2 regions of the Priestia sp. FSL H7-0729 genome follow, and region 2 is predicted to be linked to the other one. Evidence: riboswitches for the same ligand, from Rfam matches in the RefSeq annotation. Region 2 holds a riboswitch; the other holds the start of a gene.

Region 1 (8,075 bases), on a different contig from region 2:
TGTCCCGTCTGAGACACCCGCGCTTGCAAAGGTCGCCATCTCGTTCAGAATAAGACATGCTGCGTCAATCAGATGAAGACTGAGCACACCACCTGTGCCTTCACCCAGACGCATGTCCAGATCCAGCATCGATTTCAGGTCCAGTTCACGCAGCAGCGCTCCATGTCCATTTTCATGTGAAGTATGGGAAGCGATCATATAAGCTGTGCTCAGCGGTGCAAGTTGTCTTGCAACCAGCGCTGCTGCGGTAGAGATGAACCCGTCTACAACAACCGGGCAATGATGAGCAGCTGCTGCGAGGATAACCCCCGTGAGTCCGGCAATCTCCAGTCCGCCCACCTTGCACAGAACATCCAGTGCATCTTCCGGGTTCGGAGTGTTCACGCTAAGCGCCCGGCTGACTACAGCAGCCTTGCGCTGCAAGCCTGCATCATCAATACCGGTACCTCTCCCCACGGCGGCGGCAGGGGCAACTCCGGTTAGTGCGCTCATTACCGCAGCACTTGCGGTGGTGTTGCCAATTCCCATTTCTCCGGTGACAAACAACTGTGTTCCCTTCGCCACCTCTGCCGATACCACTTCGGCTCCTGCAAGGATCGCCCGAACCGCCTCATCCCGGGTCATCGCTGCCCCTCGGGCCATGTTGGCCGTGCCTTTGCGAATTTTACGGGAGAGTAGGCCCGGATGTTCAAGATCGGCATTCACCCCGATATCCACACAGATCACATCAGCACCTGCGTGACGTGCAAGCACATTCACGGCTGCGCCCCCAGCGAGGAAATTCAGGACCATCTGCGGAGTCACTTCAGCAGGAAAAGCACTGATGCCTTCTTCCACTACGCCGTGATCTGCGGCCATGACAATGACCGCCCTGTGATCAAAACGCGGACGTACATTGCCCGTCATGCCTGCCAGGCGAATTACCAGCTCTTCCAATTTGCCCAGACTCCCCGGCGGCTTCGTCAACGAATCCACGTGAGCAGAGGTTTCTGCCGCCACTTCCTGGTCAGGAGCAGTAATTTTACTTATTAAATGCTCCAACACCTGTTCATTATTCATACAACCAGCACTTCCTTCATCAAAATATGGGTTGCCCCGCTTCCTTTAATCGTTGTCCCGCCGCAGCAGCAGTTGAGGTATGGCATGGTCGGGATGAGAGACAATCGCGGGTTTGACGCGAAATATATCCTGAATATTCTCATCGTTGATCAACGTATGAGGCGTGCCCTTTCCAACCGCCATCCCCTCACGCAGCGCCAGAATGTGATCGCAAAATAATGCGGCCAGATTCAGATCATGCAGCACAGCTACAATCGTAATGTTCGTTCTCTGTCGCCATGCCGATAACAATTCCATGAATTGCAATTGATATTTAATATCCAGAAACGTAGTCGGCTCGTCCAGCAACAGCAACCTTGGTTCCTGAGCCATGACTTTGGCTAGTGCGACCCGCTGTCGTTGTCCACCGCTGAGTGCATCCAGCGGTCTGTCCGCGAGCTCTGTTAATCCCAGGTCTTCAAGCACCCTGTCCACCACAAGTGCCCCATCACCCGCTTCCCGCCCCAGCCAGTTCTGGTACGGATATCGCCCCATCTCCACCACGTCTCGTACAGGATAAGAGATGGGTGGCAAGCCGTCCTGCTGCAATACAGCGATCATGCGTGACAAGTCCTTACGGCTATATGAGCCGATGTCTCGACCATCGATACGGATCTGACCTTCGCTTAACTGTTCTGTTCCGGCAATAAGCTGGATCAGAGTGGACTTGCCGCTGCCGTTTGGACCGACAACTCCCCACCAGTCACCCTCGCCAACATGCCAGTCTACACTACGCAATGCCTGGTGATTACCATATAACTTTCCTGCTCCCTTGATGGAGATAAGAGAAGTCGAAGTCGAGTTGGAACGGGTACTGGAATTCATGGCATCATCCCCCTCTGCAACTTTTTGTTCCGGTGCAGCAGGTAAGCAAAGAACGGCGCACCAACAAAGGCGGTGACCACCCCGAGCGGAATTTCAGTGGGCGCCAGCAACGACCTGGCGATGGTATCGGCCCACACCATAAAGATCGCTCCACCAATGGCAGATAAAGGTACCAACAGTCGGTAATCCGGCCCCACCAGCAGCCGCAACATATGCGGAATCACCAATCCAACGAATCCGATGACACCCGATACCGAGACAGCCCCAGCGGTCAGCAGTGTGCCGACTGCCAGCACGGACAGCTTAAGCCTGTCCACTCCGATCCCAATATGTGCCGCTTGACGTTCTCCCAGTGCAAGCACATTCAACGACCGTGCGCGGCTCCAGAGAAAGATTAAACCCAGCAGAAAATACGGGAAAAGGATGGCCGTATACGACCACCCGCGTAATGCCAGACTTCCCATCGTCCAGTATATAATTTCATTAATCGTCTGTTTCGACATGGTCGACAGGAAGGAAACCACTGCGCCCAGGAAACTTTGCATGACCACACCAGCCAGAATAAGGCTGTGTGTTGGTATTTTACGCCCTTCACGAGCCAGTGCCATCACAAACCATAACGTGATTACACCCGTCAAAAACGCAATCAAAGGTAACGTCCAGATTCCGATCAGTGCATACTGCAATCCGAAGAAAATCAGGAAAGCAGCCCCCACCGACGCACCGGATGATACACCAAGTGTAAACGGATCGGCCAGTGGATTACGCAGCACACCCTGGAAGCCCGCACCCGCAATGGCCAGTGAAGCACCCACGAGCACAGCAAGCAGTACGCGCGGAAAACGGACTTTCCAGATAATCTGTTCGGCTGCCTTATTCCAATCCGGTGTAATCCAGTCGCCCACCCAGGGAATTTTGTGAATCAGGATACCTGCAATATCCCGGATCGGCAAAGCTACTGAACCAATGCCCGTGCAGATGAGCACGGTGAGCACCAGCAGCACCATGCCCGTCGTTCCGAACAGGATCAGCTTTTTACTCATTGGAACAAGTCAGGGTAGATCGCTTTGGCTACTTCTTTCAACCCTTGAGTTACCCGTGGACCCGGACGGCTCAGCAGGTTGGCATCCAGGCCAATAACCGCGTCATTTTTCACAGCCGTAATTTGATCCCAGCCGCTACGCGCCTTGATGATTTGATCCAGTGTTTTGGAGTTCTCATCAATCACATCGTTGGCGTACAAGATTACATCGGGGTTAGAGGCAATCACGTTTTCTTCATTAATTTCATACCAACCCTCTTTGTCCGAAGCAATATTGCTACCACCGGCTACAGTAATAAGTTCATCCATGAATTCGCCTTTACCTACAGTCCAGCCTGGGGAGAATTCAACGTATACGTTTTTCTTCTCTTCTGGTTTAACGGCCTTCACCGCTTCGGTTACATCCGTCACGTCCTGTTTCATCTGAGTGATGATTTCTTGTGCTTTTTCCTGATGATCGGTGATTTTACCGAAGGTTTCGATATTGTTCATCACATCGTCGATAGATTTAGGATCCGTTTTGAAAATGGTAATACCCAGTTCGCGCAGCTTCTTCACCGCATCCTCGCTCATCGAGATACCTGTGAAGACAATATCGGCTTCAGCGGCAATGATGGACTCTTCATTCGGCTTGGTGATGCCGCCCATTTTAGCTTTGGTTGCTGCTGCTTCCGGATAGTCGTCATAGTCGGATACACCAACAATTTGATCGTCCAATCCAAGAGCAAACAGGGATTCCGTCTCAGCCGGAGACACGGATACAATTTTGGCTGGCGCCTTTTCAAAAGTAAACGATTCACCCGTCGCATCCGTAACGGTCAGTGGATATTGTGTTTTGAGGTCCGTCTGCGCCTGGCCTTGGGACTGCTCCTGTGCTGGTTGCTGTGAAGTACCTGTGCCCTCGTTCGTTGTTGCATTGCCACATCCGGCCAAAGCCAGTGCGAGTGCCGCTGCACTAAGCAGGGATGCTACGCTTTTCCAATTTTTGAAATTCATTCTGTTATTCTCCCCTTCTCTATCTGTACTATTTTCTTGCATTGTGCCAAACTTTTACTTCCATGCCTTGGTGTTCCTGTACAAGTTAAACCCATCAATTTTACACAAATCCACTCCGATTGCAGTACCATCTTCCGATCGCTGTTATCCCCAGATTTTTTTGATTCCCTTTTCGAAAGGGAAACTCCGGGGATAAGCGTATGCTTCCGATGTAGCTTTCTTGTAGAAAGCTTTAAGCGAACACTCCGTTTCTTCAGATCGGTTCTGCACTCTTCGTTAACGTGTATAAGTTCGGTTTTTTTACATGAACAATAAAAAAATCCCCAATCCATACGTCCAGGATCAGGGATGACGTCTCGCATATGGCAATCTGTACATGTTCAACCAAGGGTTGTCCATGCGCATAGAATAGCCCGAAACGCTGTCCTTTCCTCGAAGGAACACCGGTTTGTACGTCCAGGGCAGGTAACCTGACTTACAGGAATCATCCTGTTTTACAGTGGCGGGACCGTGCCGGATTTGCACCGGCTTCCCCATTTCACCCTTGTGTGTTTCACGACTCGTACTAATAATCTGCCATGAACACAGCCTTCACACGCGGGACCCTTGGTCGCTGATATGGTAAATCATTGCGGTGTAATTTCTGCATGTTGCATACTCGTTCAGGCTTCACTGCCTGCAGCGTATCTGTATCCATGCTGACGTCACACTTCTGTTGTGATTATAGGGTATATTGTACATCCTTACAACCCGATCGGCGGAAAAGTCACTATGCTGCCAAACCATTGATTCCCCTGTCGATCAAGCTGAACCTGAATCGCCTGTCCCGGTACGACATGTGTATCCCAGAACCCAAGCCCGGCAATCAGACGGGACAAGGCATACCGGATGACACCACCATGCGTAACCACAACTATGGTTGGCACTTGCCCCTCATAAAAATGAATCGCAGGCCGCCTCTCCAACAACACCTCTTGGAGAAATGAATCCAACCGTCCGGTAAACTCCTGCCACGATTCACCCTCGGGCGGAGTGACCTTCTGCGGCGCATCAATCCAGCTTCGGTACACAGGGTTATCCTTGAGCTGATCATACGTCAGCCCTTCCCACTCTCCAAAATCATTCTCGCGCAGACGCGAGTCGAACTTCACCTGTCCGATGGCATCAGGAAGAATCTGTTCCAGCGTCTGCCGACAGCGAAGAAGATCACTGCAATATACCTCGTTCCACGAAACATCATTCAATTGTTCATGAAGCGGAGCCAGTTCTTCTTTGGCATTTGGCAGCAGACCAATGTCGGTATGCCCCAGGTACCTTTTTTCCGCATTCCACAGCGTTGTCCCGTGACGGACCCACAGAATGTTTCGTTTCATCGAGGCCGATTGATCCGTATGTACTTTATTGCCTGCATTTCCTTCATTTACGGCCATAACAGCGTCCCTCCTGTCAGCCACACACCCAGCGTTATGAACACGCACAGTACAACAAAAGCCCCTGCCGACCAGAACATCAGGCGTGATGTTCGCACAATATCCTCGGCTTCCATCGGCCGTGTCGCCTCGCCCATGTAGGCGCGAAACGAAGCGACTCCATGATACACGTTATGTCCGCCAAGCCGGATGCGCAGTGCTCCCGCCACCGCTGATTCGGGAAAACCGCTATTCGGACTTGGATGCAGTCTTGCATCCCGTGCGACCATGCGTGCTGCTCCTTTGGCGTCCAGCTTCATGACCCAGGCACCCACAATTAACAGCATCGCGGTCAGCCGGGCAGGTATCCAGTTCGCCACATCATCCAGACGGGCCGAGGCCCAGCCAAGATGCAGATACTTGTCATTTTTATAACCGACCATGGAATCCAGCGTGTTGACGGCACGATAAGCCATAGCTAGCGGAGCGCCTCCAATAAGCGCATAGAATAACGGGGATACAATGGCATCCACGATATTTTCGGCAACCGTCTCTACCGTTCCCCGCACAACCTCCGGTTCATCCAGATGCGCTGTATCACGTCCAACAATCATGCCCAGTGAACGTCTGGCCGCCGGCCAATCCTGCTGCTTCAGATGACGATACACTTCCATACCTGCATCCTTCAGCCCTTTTGAAGCAATGGTCGTTGCAATGAGCACCACTTCAGCTACCGCTGCAATGACAGGATGAATCAGCCCAAGCACATATACGAGTCCCCACGTGATGGCAAAAGAACCCCCCGCAATCACAATCGGGAACAACAGCCCTGCTCTCTTCAGCCCCGAATCTGTGTTCACACGTGAACGAATGACACGCTCCAACGCCGAGATGCCTTTTCCCATGCCAATCACCGGGTGGGGAATCCAGCGCGGATCTCCGATACATCGGTCCAACAGGTACGCCAGTATAATAATCCAGGCTCCCGCCATGCCTGTCCAGAGTGGCCAAGTCCATAGATGCTCTACCTCAAAAGTCATTTGTGCCTGATCCTCTCTTTCCATAACTGTCCGGCCTGAAGGCTCTCCGTCACCGTGTCGTATACCAGTCTGCCAATCGCCGCCCCTGCTGTGGTGGCTGTCCCCGCATAAGCGATCATCGGTTGTGGTTCTTCCACTGCCTGACGTACTGCAAACACAATGGCATCGGTTGTGGTGCCCGTGGCGGGCAACCCGTTCTCCGAATCCAGAACCCCCGCATCCGCCAGCGCTGCCGCTTTGGCTTCCACTGCCGTCTGTACCGCATTCAGCATCGCCCCGGTGGTCATGCGTCCATTCAACCAGAGCATAATGTTAATTGTACCCGGGACATAGGGCTGCATCGTTAGATCCCGTGCTGAAGGAGCAGAACGCTTCATGGCAGAAGACATCTTCTTATTTCCCGCTGCATCAAATACCGTTCTCTCCGACCCCGCGCGTGCTGCATTCGATACACCCGCAGTCGTGCAGCACAGAAGACCAAATTCATCAGTAGTATATTCCTGAATGGAGGTATGCTCCAGCCTTACGGCTGTCAGTAATCCCGCACATTGATCCCGCGGCTCACGCCATTCGTTTAGCGCTTGTTCGATATCACGCGGCGGATCATCACAACGGTAATGCCTGTCCACATAGATATTAAATATGCGATCCAGTTCAAGCATCCCGCCGCCGTAAACCGCACTCGACAACGCTTGGGCAGCCATTGGGCTCTGTGCTTTGATATGTCGTTCATGTGCAGATATGTTCAGTCCTGGCCAGGAAGAGGCCGCATATTCATTCTCGTCTGTTTTTCCATTCGCAAAATAATTATAAAACGGGAGTGTCACTACCGCATCCCTCCCTGTTCCTGTTCCGAATCTTTCGTCTGCTCCTGCTGACTTGATTCATGAATGGAGGTCTGATCGACATTCGGATATCCCTTGGTTTCCAGCACGCTGCCCAGCACTTCGAGTAATGTGGCATTGGCGTCTGCATCCTTGACCGCGAAACGTACATGCCCTTCGTCAAGCCCCGGATACATGGCACAGCTGCGAATCAGGATACCCCTTCGGCCCAGCGCCTCCTGTATTGATGCTGCTGTCCAAGGGGCTGGCACACGTGCCAAAATAAAGTTCGCCTCTCCCGGTGTCACCACACATCCACGCGCCTGCAGTCCTGCGATGAGATGATCCCGTTCCCGCGAGATCTGTGATATGGTCTCCTGTTCGTACCGTTCTCCACTGCACAGACAGGCTTCACCTGCCATGAGCGCCAGACCGTTAACACTCCACGTCACCTGTTTCTTCGTCATCGCCTGGATGTGTTCCGCACGACCCAAAGCATAGCCGAGACGCAAACCCGGAATGGCATAAAACTTCGTCATCGAACGAATGATGATCACATTGGGATAGTCATTCAGATGTGCTGCCAGGGACTGGCGCCGGGCTGCCGGAATAAAGTCCATAAATGCCTCATCAATGACGAGCACGGTTCCCGTTTTTTCCGCATTACGGGCAAGGCTTTGCAATACCTCAAGCGGATATTGTACACCGTTCGGATTGTTCGGCTGGCCGAGGAAGAGCAGGTCTACCTTTTCCATGAGTTGCTCGATGTCCTCGGGTTTCGCTCGCCACGCCAGCTCTTCTCTCCCCACTGTATGCACAACCTCGGCGCCGAATTGTTGTG
Region 2 (8,075 bases):
ACAGAGTTAGGCGATACCGCGCGTTATCAGTATACTTATGAGCTGTCGGCGGAGGAACGCAACCAACGTACGTTAGCAGAACATATGGTTCGCCTGGTCGATCAGACTTCTCATCAAAAAACATGGATAGGTCGTTATGACTGGATGATCCTGTCCGCTCCGATTAGAACGCTTATTGGGCCCAAAACGGACATTCCTTCCGGTGTCAACGTGGATCGAGCCAATGCAGCAATCCAGCGCTGGTACGGGGAGTACAGCTTACCTGCCGATGTATATGTCGTACCAAAAGGTACCGATCTTGAACCCCTCGCCCGACAAAATCAGCTGGATGAGAAATCGAAGATTTTTCTAAAGAATGGTTATATCGTGGTCAACTTCAACATGGAGAGCCTGCGGAATGGAAATACAGAGGCACCCCATCTACAATACATTTATGCACCATTGATGAATCAATGGCAGATGGAAGGTTTCAACAAAGCGCCCTCGGACGTCCAAGGCAGAATCTGGCCTCTGAAGGATGGGGATATTGTCTTTTACCATGCTTATCAGTCCAGCCGGAACGATTTCCAATCCCAGGTACCACACTAGTTCGGGATCACCCCATAAAAAACGATCGCGTCCCAACCACGCATAACGTTCCTGTTATACAATAAAAGGGTTACCCTAAAAGTCATCTATAGACTTCCGGGGTAACCCTTTTTGTGTCATTCTATTGGTATAATCTAATCAGTTAACGAAAAGCCGCCATCGGTTTCATCCTGACAGACTTTCCTGAAGAACCTCCACCTGCTCTTGTTCTTGTTCCTCGTTTTTCTTCTGCATTTTATACTTCATTTCTCTCAAGGACAACACGGAGGACATCAGGCTCCGGGTATAGGGATGATTCGCTGAGCTGGTCAACTGCGAACTCTCCACAACTTCGACCACCTCACCCTGGTACATGACGGCAATTCGGTCGCTCACCTGCTGAACCACTGCAAGATCATGCGATATAAAAATAGATGAGATACCTGTTTCTTTTCTCAACTCCACCAACAGATCCAGGATCTGCTGTTGAATGGAAACATCCAAAGCAGAAGTGGCTTCATCGAACAGGATGATGTCTGGCTGTACTCCAATTGCACGAGCAATAATTGCTCTTTGTTGTTCTCCTCCGCTCAGTTCATGCGGATATCTATCCGCCGTAGCGGCAGATAATCCTACCCGTTCCAACAACCTGAGCACTTCCTGCTCCGCTTGTTGGCTCTTTATTACTTTATAATTGATAAGTGGTTCCCGAATAAATGCTCCAACCTTCATTCGCGGATTAAAGATAGCCGAAGGCTCCTGAAAGATCATCTGAATCTGCCTTCGTTGCTGGCGTAGCAACCTCCCATTCAATCGGGTAATATCCTGCTGACGATATTGAATCTGTCCTGAAGTTACTCGCTCCAAATGGGTTACACATCTGGCCAGTGTGCTCTTCCCGCTACCACTCTCCCCGACAATCCCCAGACATTCCCCAGGATACAGCTGCAAATGAATAGCTTTCAGTGCATCCACTGCTCTGTGTCCCTTTAACTCATAGGTTTTGCACAGATTTTGCAGTTCCAGAATTGGTAACCGCTCATGAGTCATGAACATTTCCCTCCAATTCAGGTACAGTACTCAGCAGCTTGCAAGTGTATTCATGCTGAGGATCGGATATGACACGGAAAGTATCTCCCATCTCGACCAATGTACCATCCTGCATCACACCTATTCGGTCAGCCATATGAGCCGCAACAGCAATATTGTGTGTTACGATAATCATGCCTGTCCCTTGACGGGAACGAAGCTCACTTAATCGGTTCATCACTTCAATCTGCGTCGTCACATCCAGCGAACTCGTCGGCTCGTCCGCAAGCAGAAGCTCTGGTTCCATCGTAACCGCCATAGCAATTGCTGTACGCTGTTTCATGCCTCCACTAAGCTGCGAGGGGTAGGAACGCATAATTCGTTCGGGATCATCCAGTCCCATGTCCCCGAGCATATTCACAGCCAGGGCATAAGCTGCTTTTTGGGACACGGTAAAATGAGTTCGAATCGCTTCAATATACTGACTACCGATGCTGCGAATGGGATTAAGATAAGATCCACTGTCCTGAAACACCATAGCAATCCGCTTCCCCCGCACGTCAGCCCAATCCAAACGCGAATCACGCAATAGCGCTTTTTCCTGAAAAGAGATCTCTCCCCCAATGTATCGCCCGCCTTCTGGAAGCAGGCCAAGCAAAGCCCGAATCAGGGTTGATTTCCCGCTGCCACTTTCACCTACAATCCCGATAATCTCCCCCTTATTCATGGAGAAGGATAAGTCCCGTAGACCCAGAGAATCTCCCTTGTAAGTTACGGACAGATGATGGACACTCACCAAGGAACTCATTACTGCCCAACCTTGATATTACGATCCAGCAGGTAGAAGTCGATGGGATACATCGTTGCGCCTTGCACGTTACTTTTACTCACAATATTAATCGGGGTATAGGTCAAAAACATATAGGCTGCATCATCCAGGATAATCTGCTGGGCCTCTGCCGCGAGAGCATACCTTTTCTCCACATCAAACTCGGAGTGTAGACGATTGATGACCTCATCGAGCTTCGGATTGCTATATCCACCTACATTCCATTCCGCGCCCGTCATGAAGTAGAAATCCAGAATATACTGCGGATCACCCGTGATACCTGTATTAATGCTTGTTAAAGCGAGGTCGTAATTCCCACTCTTCTGATGATCGGTCAGATCCTCATACGAGGTCATCTCCAATTGAACGCCGATTTCTTTCAGTTGGGACTGCATTGCAGCAGCCACAATCGAATCAGACTCATAAGCGGAGTTGAGAATCAGCTGTAGCGATAGCTTCTTGCCATCTTTTTCACGAATGCCATCGCCATCTGTATCCTTGAAGCCAGCATCATCCAGCAACTGTTGGGCTTTTTCCGGTTCGTAGTCATATCCCTTGATGTTGTCATAACCGAAAGGCAGAGCTGAGGTGAATGGCCCTTTGGCAGCCTGACCGCCCACCAGCGTATTGGCATACATCTCGCGGTCAATACCATAAGAGATTGCTCGGCGAACCTCCGGATCACTCAGCAGCGGATTGCTCGTGTTAAACCACACGAACTGGGTACGCAGGCTGGGAATTTCATCTATGGTGTATTGACTCTTGTCCTGGAATAACGCCAAACTGCTGCGTCCCACGTTACTGGCTACATCAATCTCTCCGGACTGCAGGGCAAGGGCACGTGTACTATCATCCTTGATGTATTTCAACGTCAATGTGTCGACATCTGCCGCGCCGCCCCAATACCCGCCATACTTCTTCACCTGGATCTCCTGATCTGGCGTATAACCTGTCACCATAAATGGCCCGGTAGCAATTGGCTCGCTCTTGAATTTGGATGTATCTGCGCTCGTATCCACAATGATAAACAGTGGCTCGGCGATATTGCCAAGCAGTGACGCATAAGGCTCTGTCGTTTTAATCGTCAGATCTTGTCCTTCAGCAGTCATCGAGGCTACGGGTACAGTCGATCGTCCTCTCTCGTTTAACTCAATGGAGCGTTCAATCGATTTTTTCACCGCGTCGGCAGTTACCTTATTTCCGTTATGGAAAGTTACACCTTCCCGAATATGAAAATGCCAAGTTGTATCATCAACACGTTCCCAAGTATCTGCAATTTTAGGGACCAGCTTCATATTCTCGTCAAACTGAATCAGTGTCTCACCAATCGCTGCACGCGTAAGTGTCCAGCCGTTCCATTCTTCTGCGGGGTCCAGATTGCTGCCAAGCCAGAACAGGGCCACATTCAGATGTGTTGGTGCACTTGTGGTATCCTTGTCCGTAGCCGCTGGCTTCTCCGTTGCTCCCGACGAGGTCGATGGATTATTGGCGGTGCCACAAGCTGCAAGCAAGAATACAACGAACATGGATACAATGGTAAGCAGGATTGATTTTTGAAAATTCCCCTTCATTCTGGTTCCTCCAGTTAAGCTGTATTTTTCTTGGGATCAAGCACATCTCGCAGACTGTCTCCCAGTAAATTAAAAATAATAACGGTGCTAAATATCGCCAGACCTGGATAAATCAACAACCAAGAGGCAGTCTGGAGATATCTTCTGCCTTCATTTAACATGGCCCCCCACTCAGGGTTCGGAGGCTGCGCGCCGAGCCCGAGAAAGGACAAGCCCGAAATGGACAGCATCATGCCTCCCACATCCATCATCGCCATGACGATGAGTGGAGACATCATATTAGGCAGGATCGTCCTGCCAATGATCTGTATCTTACGTGCTCCGCTGAAAGCAGCGGCAGCAACATATTCCTTTTGCTGAAGTGAAATCACTAGGCTTCTCGCCATCCGTGCATACTTCGCCCACCAGACGACCGACAGTGCCAGCACCGTATTGAACAATCCCGGCCCAAGCATCCCCACCACAGCGATCGCAAAAATCAGGCCCGGGAATGCCATTAAGGTATCCGACAGGCGCATGAGAACCATATCCGTTACACCCCGAGCAGTACCGGCGATGACCCCAATCGCTACACCCAGTACGAACACAATGCCAATCATCATAAAGGTGAGCAGCAGCGATGTTCGTGCACCGTACAGAAGACGAGATAATACACATCGGCCCAACTGATCGGTTCCAAGGGGATATTCCATGCTGGATGGCTGCAGTACTTTGGCAAAGTTCGTGGTAAGTGGATCGTGTGGTGCAAGCAGCGGTGCAACCATGGCAAGAATAATCCAGAAGGCGGTCAAAGACAGCAGGAAGGCAAACCAGCGATTTTGCATTAATACAAGTCTGAAGGCTCTCATCTATACATCCACATCCAGTCGGATTCGGGGATCACGAAGATGAGTCCATATATCAACCAGCAGATTCAGGGTGACATATATGATCGCCATCCAGATGACATACCCCTGAATCAGCGGATAATCCCTTGTGAAAATCGCATCTACAGCCATCTGTCCAACGCCCGGCCACACAAATAAACTTTCCACAATCGCTGCACCACCCAACAATGCACCTGTCGTCATGCCCATAAGGGTAACGATCGGCAGCAGAGCATTGGGGAGAATATGACGCAAAATAATAATCGACTCCTTCACACCTCTGGATCTTGCTCCGATCACATAGTTCTGGCTTGTCTCCTCAAGTAGGACCGCACGAATCTGTCTGCTGTACTGGGCAACAAGTGGAATCGCGAGTGTACATGCAGGCAGAATCAGGCTGTACCATCCGGAGTTGCCCATTACTGGCAGCAGCTTCAGTTGTACACCGAAGACCAACATGAGTAACATACCTAACCAGAAGCTGGGCATGGATAATCCGGCAAAAGAGAACAGACGAATGACGTGATCAAGCCATTGGTTACGGTAGACAGCCGACAGCATCCCCAATGGAAAGGAAACCAGTATAACCAGAAACATGGCGCTTCCTGTTAGCCAAAGCGTTGCCGGGAGCCGTGCCATCAGCACGTCCAGCACTGGACGATTGTATTTATATGATGTACCGAAGTCCCCAGTCATCACCTGTCCCAACCAAGTCCCGTACCGATAGAGAAAGGGCTCGTCCAATCCAAGCTCCGACCTCACCTGCCTGACCAGCTCATCAGATGGCGTTACCCCTGTAGACATAAGCATAAGTCTGGCTGGATCTCCAGGAGACAGGTAGGTTAGCAGGAACGTCAGGAACGTGATGCCGAACAATACGACTACCAGTTGCATTAATCGTTTAATGATATATCTGCTCACGTGTTCAAACGTCCTTCCCCAAAACTTTATGTATATGCCATGATGTTCTCCGTCCATAGCAAAAAAGGCGTCCCTCTCCGTGTTACTGGATGAGGACGCCTTAAATAAACAGATTTTCAGAAAAAATCATGCTCTCTAAACACCTTCCTATCTCCCGTAGGGTACTACTGTGTTTGTTAAACCTGGCAGGTCTCCTGGCTCCAGAATCATCGTCACTTGCAGCTCCTTCCCGGCTTAAACCAGTGGATTATCGCTACCTGACTCCTCTGTTACAGTGGCGGGACCGCGCCGGTATTACACCGGACTTCCCTATTAAGCTTCCACCCTGACGGGCAAAGCACCAAGTTCCACATATTCAATTACACTTCTGTATCAGTATAGCGGGACAACGTTTAATGATCAAAACTTTTCTTTCAAATTTGAAACACTAGGTGCGTCTAATCGCGAATTCTCGACCCCTTCGGAGATACGCCCGTCACACGCTTAAACATCTTGGAAAACAATAATGGGTCCGTATAACCGACAGAATGGGCCACTTCACTGACCGACAGCCCTGGATTCTGAAGAAGTTGGGCAGCCCTATTCATACGGTACTCCAGAAAAAATGACTGTAGCGACATGCCATATCGCTCTTTGAATAATCCCGATAGATACGTGCGATCCAGCCCCACGGCTTGGGCAATATCCAGTATGGAAGTTCGCTGACTGTACCTGTTCTCCATAAATTGCACCGCCTGCCGGATGTATGTTTCTTTGTTTGAAAGGAGCTGCCCGACCTCTTCCTTCACAGGTGAAGAAGAGATTAATTCTGCCATCAAGCGGTACAAGAGACTCTGGTTCAACACATCACCTTCCGGTCGCGTGGAAGCTTGGACCATCTCCGTATATAACTGTTCCATCGTAATCGTATCATGGACATCATATATCGGGCGCTCCGGGCTCAGTTGGGCACGTTGCATGAATGCTTTGGCTTGTACCCCTTTGAAGCCGAACCACGAATACGTCCAGGGCTCCTTTGGATCTGCCTCATAATGAATAAGCGTGTCCGGGAAAATGATAAAACCCTGTCCTTCGCTAAGCTTGTATTCCTGATCCCCCATGTACACGATGCCCCGTCCTTCATGGATGTAATGCACAATATAGGAATCACGTACACCCGGTCCCCAATAATGGGCGGGTTCACACGCCTCCCACCCGAAGAACAACAAGACCAGTTCCATCTTTGTCCAGTCCGTGGCTACCACATTCATCTCTATTTTTCTCATTTTATGCCCTCCCTCCTTGTTTCCTTCCGAGGCTCACCATCTGTATGTCTAATTAAATTATAACAGCTAAAGGACACAAATATTAGTTGAAAGCGGAAACAAAAATGGGATTATGCCATGTTTGAAAGGGGTTGAGCCATAGTTATATGTGCCGAATCGGCCTATAGTTGGGGTACAACATTTTTCAGGGAGGCTGAACTTAAGATGAACAAAATTACGTTTCTTGGTGCAGGAAGCACCGTCTTTGTCAAAAATGTATTGGGTGATGTCATGATGACCGAAGCACTGCAGGATTTTGAGCTGGCATTGTTCGATATCGATGCTGAACGTTTGAGCGATTCAGAGCGTTTGCTGACCAGTCTGGCCCGTTCACTCGGAAGTCGTTGCGTCGTGAACGTGTATCATGACCGCAAAGAAGCGCTGCGCGGGGCCAAATATGTCATCAACGCCATCCAGGTCGGTGGATATGATCCATGTACCATTACGGACTTCGAGATTCCGAAGAAATACGGACTACGTCAAACGATTGCAGATACACTCGGGATAGGCGGGATTTTCCGTAACTTGCGGACGATTCCGGTCATGCTGGATTTTGCCCGGGATATGCAGGAAGTATGTCCGGATGCATGGTTCCTGAACTATACCAACCCGATGGCCGTGCTTACCAATGTCATGAATGTGCATGGTGGGATCAAAACCGTAGGTTTGTGTCATAGTGTGCAGGTATGTGTACCACATCTGTTCGATGCACTGGGGATTGATCAGACAGGTGTTGTGGCTAAAATTGCAGGGATCAACCACATGGCGTGGTTGCTCGAAGTTACAAAAGACGGGCAGGACCTGTACCCTGAGATTAAACGACTGGCGAAGGAAAAACAGAAAGAACAGCATGATGACATGGTTCGTTATGAACTGATGCAGCGTTTTGGCTATTATGTAACGGAATCCTCCGAACACAATGCCGAATACCACCCTTATTTCATCAAGCGGAATTACCCGGAGCTGATTGAACGCTTCAACATTCCAC

Evidence for each region. Region 2 has a riboswitch for cobalamin ahead of nikB (nickel ABC transporter permease). Riboswitches for the same ligand answer to the same signal wherever they lie in the genome.
Region 1: it holds a riboswitch for cobalamin, as region 2 does, so the genes downstream of both, MHH93_RS06955 (ABC transporter substrate-binding protein) here and nikB (nickel ABC transporter permease) in region 2, are expected to answer to the same signal.

Annotation. Positions count from the first base shown of each region.
Region 1 covers NZ_JBBOTQ010000002.1:142,378-150,452, reverse strand. Annotated here, with positions in the region: gene cobT (nicotinate-nucleotide--dimethylbenzimidazole phosphoribosyltransferase) at 1-1,059, opposite strand, end outside; gene MHH93_RS06965 (ABC transporter ATP-binding protein) at 1,105-1,923, opposite strand; gene MHH93_RS06960 (FecCD family ABC transporter permease) at 1,920-2,966, opposite strand; gene MHH93_RS06955 (ABC transporter substrate-binding protein) at 2,963-3,961, opposite strand; cobalamin riboswitch at 4,405-4,535, opposite strand; gene MHH93_RS06950 (histidine phosphatase family protein) at 4,705-5,391, opposite strand; gene cbiB (adenosylcobinamide-phosphate synthase CbiB) at 5,382-6,362, opposite strand; gene MHH93_RS06940 (adenosylcobinamide amidohydrolase) at 6,407-7,237, opposite strand; gene cobD (threonine-phosphate decarboxylase CobD) at 7,237-8,075, opposite strand, start outside.
Region 2 covers NZ_JBBOTQ010000006.1:128,181-136,255, reverse strand. Annotated here, with positions in the region: gene MHH93_RS15825 (DUF5704 domain-containing protein) at 1-588, shown strand, start outside; gene MHH93_RS15820 (ABC transporter ATP-binding protein) at 754-1,617, opposite strand; gene MHH93_RS15815 (ABC transporter ATP-binding protein) at 1,607-2,404, opposite strand; gene MHH93_RS15810 (ABC transporter substrate-binding protein) at 2,404-3,996, opposite strand; gene nikC (nickel transporter permease) at 4,011-4,844, opposite strand; gene nikB (nickel ABC transporter permease) at 4,845-5,783, opposite strand; cobalamin riboswitch at 5,951-6,143, opposite strand; gene MHH93_RS15795 (AraC family ligand binding domain-containing protein) at 6,221-7,048, opposite strand; gene MHH93_RS15790 (alpha-glucosidase/alpha-galactosidase) at 7,253-8,075, shown strand, end outside.